2 regions of the Brevibacillus sp. FW306-2-1A-C05A genome follow, and region 2 is predicted to be linked to the other one. Evidence: riboswitches for the same ligand, from Rfam matches in the RefSeq annotation. Region 2 holds a riboswitch; the other holds the start of a gene.
The links. A riboswitch is a leader RNA that binds a small molecule or an ion and turns the genes downstream of it on or off. The one in region 2 is predicted to bind S-adenosylmethionine.
Positions count from the first base shown of each region.

Region 1: linked by a shared signal. The riboswitch ahead of AC3WJN_RS02435 (aminotransferase class I/II-fold pyridoxal phosphate-dependent enzyme) and the one ahead of AC3WJN_RS03480 (MetQ/NlpA family ABC transporter substrate-binding protein) in region 2 are both predicted to bind S-adenosylmethionine.

Region 1 covers NZ_JBYSWV010000001.1:472,726-476,125, forward strand. Annotated here, with positions in the region: gene AC3WJN_RS02430 (trans-sulfuration enzyme family protein) at 1-914, opposite strand, end outside; gene AC3WJN_RS02435 (aminotransferase class I/II-fold pyridoxal phosphate-dependent enzyme) at 911-2,074, opposite strand; SAM riboswitch class I at 2,170-2,295, opposite strand; gene AC3WJN_RS02440 (pyridoxamine 5'-phosphate oxidase family protein) at 2,385-2,840, opposite strand; gene AC3WJN_RS02445 (DUF5665 domain-containing protein) at 3,016-3,324, shown strand; gene AC3WJN_RS02450 (hypothetical protein) at 3,331-3,400, opposite strand, start outside.
Region 2 covers NZ_JBYSWV010000002.1:117,266-120,665, forward strand. Annotated here, with positions in the region: gene AC3WJN_RS03475 (methionine ABC transporter ATP-binding protein) at 1-627, opposite strand, end outside; gene AC3WJN_RS03480 (MetQ/NlpA family ABC transporter substrate-binding protein) at 668-1,501, opposite strand; SAM riboswitch class I at 1,624-1,726, opposite strand; gene AC3WJN_RS03485 (hypothetical protein) at 1,946-2,296, shown strand; gene AC3WJN_RS03490 (ABC transporter substrate-binding protein) at 2,618-3,400, shown strand, end outside.

The sequences.
Region 1 (3,400 bases), on a different contig from region 2:
TCACGGCTCCCTACATCGAACGACAGAACCGCACCGTGGTCGCTTGCTTGCTGTTGCTGGACGAGATGCCCCGGATGGTCAGCCAAGCCCGTGTAGTAAACGCGGCTCACGCCAGGGTGCGTGGACAGCCACTCCGCGAGAATCCCTGCCGACTTTGTGCTGACATCCAGACGTGCCTTGAGCGTTTTCAGCCCGCGCATGACGAGCCAGCAATCCTGTACCCCAAGAATCGCGCCCATGCCGTTCTGGATCAGGTACAGTTGCTCGCCGAGCGCGGCGTCGCGCGTCACTGCCAGCCCGGCAACCACGTCGCTGTGGCCGCCGATAAACTTGGTCGCGCTGTGGATGACGACGTCCGCCCCCAGCTCCAGCGGCCGCTGATAGTACGGCGTCAAAAACGTATTGTCGACAATGACGAGCAGCCCGTGCTCCTTCGCAACGGCTGACACCGCCGCGATGTCGGTCACTTTCAGCGTCGGATTGGACGGCGTTTCCAGATACACTCCCTTGGTCGCCGGAGTAATCGCCTCCCGCACGGCCTCTGTCTGGGTCGCATCGACAAACGTAACGGAAATGCCCATTCTCGACAGCACGCGGGTCAAAAAGCGGAAGGTGCCGCCGTACACGTCCTCCGCGACTACGATATGGTCGCCAGCCGAAAACAGCATGAACACGCTGGAGATCGCCGCCATGCCGGACGAGAAAGCAAAGCCGCGCGCGCCGCCTTCGAGAGCGGCAATCGCTTCCTCCAGCGCGTGTCTGGTCGGATTGCCGGAACGGGCGTAGTCATACGTGCCTGGCTGGTCGAGATCAAACTGGTGAAACGTGGAAGCCTGGTAAATCGGAACCGACGACGCCCCTGTGAACGGATCGATGCAAGTAGAGCCATGCAAAACCTTCGTTGCGAAATTCATCGCGCAGCCCCCCCAACGACAAGACTTGCGTCCAAAGCCTGAAACAGATCAGCGATCAAGTCTTCCGGATGCTCAATCCCGACCGACAGCCTCAGCAATCGGTCACAAACGCCGACATACTCCCGTACTTCCAGCGGAATGTCAGCGTGGGTCTGTGTCGCCGGATACGTACACAACGACTCGACGCCGCCAAGGCTTTCCGCAAAAGAAACGATGCGCAGATTTTGCAAAAACAAGCCCACCTGCTCCGCAGACCGTACCCGGAATGAAACCATACCGCTATAACCGCTTGCCTGGCTCGCCTGGATGGCATGCCCGGGGTGTTCTTGCAGCCCTGGGTAAAACACTTCGGCGACAGCCGGATGCTCCTGCAGCTTTTTTGCAACCGCGAGCGCGTTTGTCTGATGTCTTTCCATGCGCAGCGCCAATGTCTTCATTCCGCGTACCAACAGCCAGCTATCTTGTGGACCCAATACCGCTCCGATGGAATTATGCAAAAACCGGATTTTTTCCGACAACTCCTCGCCTTTTGTCACGATCAGTCCGGCCAGTACATCGTTGTGGCCACCCAAGTACTTCGTCGCACTGTACAACACGATATCTGCGCCAAGCTCCAGCGGGCGTTGACAATAAGGGGTCATGAACGTGTTGTCGACTATCGTCAAAAGTCCATGCTGCTTTGCCAGCCCGGCGATTTGGCGAAGATCGGTAATCTGCATGAGCGGATTCGTCGGCGTCTCGACGAAGATCGCCTTTGTCTCGGCTCGCAGCGCGTTTTGCACCGCTTCCAGGTCGCGCAAGTCTACGTACGTAAAAGACAGGCCGTAGCGGGAAAGCACCTGCTCAAACAAGCGATACGTCCCTCCGTACAAATCGAGCGACACAATGAGATGATCTCCCTGGGAAAACAGCCCCATGACCGTATGAACCGCCGCCATTCCCGATGCGCAGGCAAAGCCCGCATCGCCCGATTCTGCCTCGGCGATGGCTTCTTCCAAAACCGTGCGGGTCGGATTGGCCGTGCGTGTATAGTCAAAGCCTGTGCTCTGCCCCAATGCCGGGTGGCGATATGCGGTGGCATAGTAGACAGGAAAGCTGACCGCCCCTGTTTTTTCATCTCTGCCTACGCCTGCTTGAATCAATTTTGTTTCCAGTCTCATACGTAACTCTCTCCCTCCAATGATGTACGAGGGGCATGAAAAAAGCCCCCTTTCCTCTGAAAGAAGGCTTTGTTTACGTCACCGTAAGCAAGACCTTCTCATCTTTCAGAGTTAAAAAACTCTGCAGGAATTAGCACCATTATCTCCCCGCATGAACGAACATGCAGGTGATTGGTTGCCGGGCATCATCGGGCCAGTCCCTCCGCCTCTCTGGATAAGAAGTTTTGCTATTCAATTTGAATGACCTAATACTAAAGGATACGGCGGTTTTTTGTCAACAGGATTTTCCACTGTTGTGCGGCCGTCTTGACTAGGCGTTTTTCAGCGCAGTCATGACCTGGTTGTCCAGCTTCGCAGCCGCGTTTTTGTCGTACGTCTTTTCGTATTGCGGTTCTACGGAAATGCGCGAGCCGTAAAACATGACGTCTCGGACGGAGTCAATCGCGATCTCCACCAGCGCCAGCTTCAGCGGAACGCCCTCCAGCCGCTCGGCTTTCACTGCGGCGCGTCCGTTGATCGCAAAAGAGGAGCCTGCCCCGATCAGATGCAGGACGACCTGCGGCTCTTTGGCAATATTGGCGAGTATGCGCGAGCGGTTATCCACGGCAAAGCGGATGAGTCCGCTGTTCACCGCCAATGTCCAGGACAAGGAGCTGAGCGATGGCGCTCCTGTCTCGTGATCGACGGTGCCGAGCGTCACAAATCGCTCTTTTTGCAGGAGCGCGAACAGTTCTTCCGACAAGGTTTGGGATACGGTTTCAGCCATTCGGATGCCTCCTCGTAAACGGTAGTACGTCTATTGTACCCCTCGCATCTGCCATTAGGCAAACGTTTCCTCCACGCCTTGATTCTGCCTGTTTTTTTCCCTACACTGGTAAAAAACAAAGCCGTACCGGATAAGGAGGTTGGAAAAAGTGGCACCTACGCCTACAGACCGGCTTATGCACAAAATCGACCAGGTCCTCCACGAGCTGCAGGAAGTGAGGAAATTGAACGAGCGCATGGACAAAATCGCCATGTTTTTGGAGGATATCCGGCTCGCAGACGTGATCCAAAACTACACAGCCCCGCGCAAGCTGCTCTGGATCAATTTCCTCGCAGGGCTTGCCCGGGGTCTTGGCTTGACGATTGGAACAGCGATCGTGCTGGCGCTGCTCGGCTCGCTTTTGACGCAGTTTCTCTCGATCCCTATCCTCGGCGATTACATCCGCGAGCTGGTCGAGTATGTTCAGACTTACAAGCAGCCGTAAACGAGACTACTTGCCGCTTCTTTTGCCGCGGTCGTCGTCATCGTCGTCGTCATCGTCGTCGTCGCGGTCATCGTCG
Region 2 (3,400 bases):
GTCGCATATTTTTTTGATAACCTGCATTTCGTGGGTAATCAGCACGATTGTCAGATTGAACTTGCGGTTAATGTCGAGCAAAAGCTCCAAGATCGATTCGGTCGTCTGCGGGTCGAGAGCAGATGTCGCTTCGTCGCACAGCAAAATTTCCGGATCGGTGGCGAGTGCCCGGGCAATGCCTACCCGTTGCTTTTGCCCGCCGGACAGTTGGGAAGGATAGGCGTTTGCCTTGTCCGCCAGACCGACGAGGCGCAGCAAGTCTTCTACCTTGCGCTTGATAACGTCCTTTGGCACTCGGTTCATCCGCAATATTTCCGCCACGTTGTCAAAGACGTTGTAGGAGGAAAGCAGATTGAAGTGCTGAAAAATAATGCCGATCTTTTTGCGCGCCTGGCGCAGCTCTTTTTCCTTCAGCTCAAGCAGATTTTGCCCGTTGACGACTACGGAGCCGCTCGTCGGCTTTTCCAACAGGTTGATCGTGCGGAGCAGGGTACTTTTCCCCGCTCCGCTAAAGCCGATCACGCCGTAGATTTGCCCTTTTTCCACGTTCAGAGATACGCCCTTCAAGGCTTCGACCTGCCTGGCTCCTACCTTGTACGTTTTATGAATATCAGTTAGCTGTATCATCACGAGTGTCTCCTTGTTGTCGGTTGTTCCCGGCATGTTTTTACCAGGACGGCAGCACGGCTCCTTCAAAGTGTTCGTCGATAAACTTCTTCACTTCTTCCGAGCGGTAGATGTCCACGAGCTTTTTGTAGGTCGGGTTGTCTTTGTCTGCTTCTCTGACGGCGATGATGTTGACGTAAGGAGAATCAGACGTTTCCGAGAAGATCGCGTCTTTTTTCGGCGAATAGCCTGCTTCCATGGCGAAGTTGGTGTTGATCGAAGCGACTTCCACGTTGCCGAGCGAGCGAGCCAAAAACGCTGCCTCCAGCTCCTTGAATTGCAGTTTTTTCGGATTTTCCACGATGTCCAGCGGAGTCGCGTTGTCTTTCACGCCGTCTTTGAGCTTGATAAGTCCGGCAGCCTGGTAGAGCAACAGAGCGCGGGCGCGGTTCGTCGGGTCGTTTTGGATGCCGACCACGCCGCCTTCCGGGATGTCCTCTACTTTTTTATGCTTGGTGGAGTAGAGCCCCATCGGGAAGGTTACGCCTTTGCCGATCTCGACGATTTTGGTTTTGTGGTCCTGATTGAACTTGGCCAGGAACGGGATGGTCTGGAAGCTGTTCATATCGAGATTGCCTTTATCGAGAGCCTGGTTCGGTTGCACATAGTCGTTGAACACAACCAGCTCCACGTCGATTCCTTGGCCTTTGGCGACTTCTTTTACTTTGTTGAAAATTTCTTCGTGAGGGCCGCCTGTCACGCCGACCTTGATTTTGGTTTGCTGTTCAGCAGCAGCTCCACCGTTTGCGGGAGCCGCTTCCTGTTTGCCGCCGCACGCCGTAACGAGAGAAGCAGCTAGCAGAAGCGAAGTGAGAAATAAGCCTGTCTTTTTCATGAAAATTCCCCTTTTCTTTGGTGTTTGTATATCTTGAAAATAGTAACCGGGAAAACAAAAAGCCTCTTCCGCTAAGAAGAGGCTTGTAACTGCGCATGCAACATTCACAGTGGTCAATGCCTCTCTTATCTGTCGGAATTGATTTCCGCTGGATTTGGCACCATATCGGTGGGATAGGTTGCCGAGGTGTCATAGGGCCAGTCCCTCGACCTCTCTTTATAAGAGAAGTGGCTTATGAAATTCGGTCAAAGCAAATTGCCTACAATTCATATTAGGTTAGTTGGATTATAGCTTGCCGATTTCGACCTGTCAATTGTTTTTCCGAACGAATTTTTGACTGAAAAATGTAAAAATGATCTAAATACGAATGTTTGCTTGCTCTAGCCAGAAATCATATGTATAATGGGAGCAACGAATCCGATAACAGCTCTCGCGGGTGATGTCATGAGTTTAACAGACACGAATGAAACGAGAAAAAAGCTGTCTGCCATTTATAATGAGATAGCGAAAGAGTTGTTCGGATTTGGAACGACTTTGCTGAGAGTGACCATTGAGAATCAGTTGATTACCTTCCACGCCAAGCATCGCCGTTCACCGCGCTCTGCCGCGCTTGAAGGCGAAGCCCCGGCCCTGAAGCTCGAAGTCGATTTTCGCATGTCTCTTCTTTATAAGAGGAAACTGAAAGAACGGCTGGAAGAAGAGATGGGTCTGAAGCTGGAAGCTGTGCTAAGAGACTATGACGCGCCTACGCAGTGGGCGATTACGAATGTGATTGTGAGCGGCTCGGAAAATTAAATACTTGCCCCATTCGTTCGGATTTTCCCTTTTGATTTATCTCAAGGGAAGACCGTGAAAATGGTGTGAAACGGGTGTCGCTTCTCTTTGTTTACGAAGAAAAGTGCTCTTGTTTAGAATGTATCGTTCTATTCAAGGGTGCTTTTCTTTTTTCTTTTTCAGCTTCTCAACGCTTGGCAAAGGGGGTGGTTGATGAATAAAATCACCGAACGAGGGAAACAGTAGGGGGTTTCACGACACGCAGTATAAAAACGAGAAAACACTTCATTCTATGAGATGGAATCATTCGTCATTTATAAGCCGAACGGGAGGAACATTACGATGAAAAAAATGCTGACAGGAATACTTTCTGCTTCCATGCTGTCTCTGGTGCTTGCAGGCTGCGGCAGCAGCGACAAACCGCAGGAGGGAGCAGCAGGCGAAGCTGCCAAAGGCGAGCCGCAAAAGCTGGTAATCTCTACATGGGGCTTTTCTGAAGACTTTTTCCGCAAAGAAATCTACGAACCATTTGAAAAAGAGCACAACGTGAAAATCGTGCTCGAAATCGGAAACAACGCCGAGCGTCTGAACAAAATCCGCCAAGGCAGTTCCGACGTCGATCTGATCTATCTCTCCGACTACTATGCGCAGCAAGGAATCGACAGCGGCGTATTTGAAAAAATCGACCGCAGTCGCATTCCGAACCTGAACCAGATTTACGATATCGCCAAAGCGCCGCTGGGCGAGGACTACGGTCCAGCCTACACGATCGGACAATTCGGGATTGCCTACAATCCGAAGCTGGTCACAACCGAGATCAAAGATTGGAAAGACCTGTGGAGCCCTGAGTTGGCAGGCAAGCTGACACTGCCGAACATCACGTCCACCACAGGCCCGATGATTCTCGACAGCGCTTCGATGGTAGCAGGTAGCGCAGAGTTTAACGAAGACCAGGCGTTTGCAAAAATGAAAGAAGCGAATAAAGGCGTTGTGAAGTATTACGACAAAACTTCCGAGTACGTGAACATGTTCAGCCAGGAAGAAATCGCAGTGGGTCCGATCATGGAAATGTACTTCAAAGACATCCAGGCAGCCGTGCCAGAAGCGGTATTCGTCGCTCCGGCA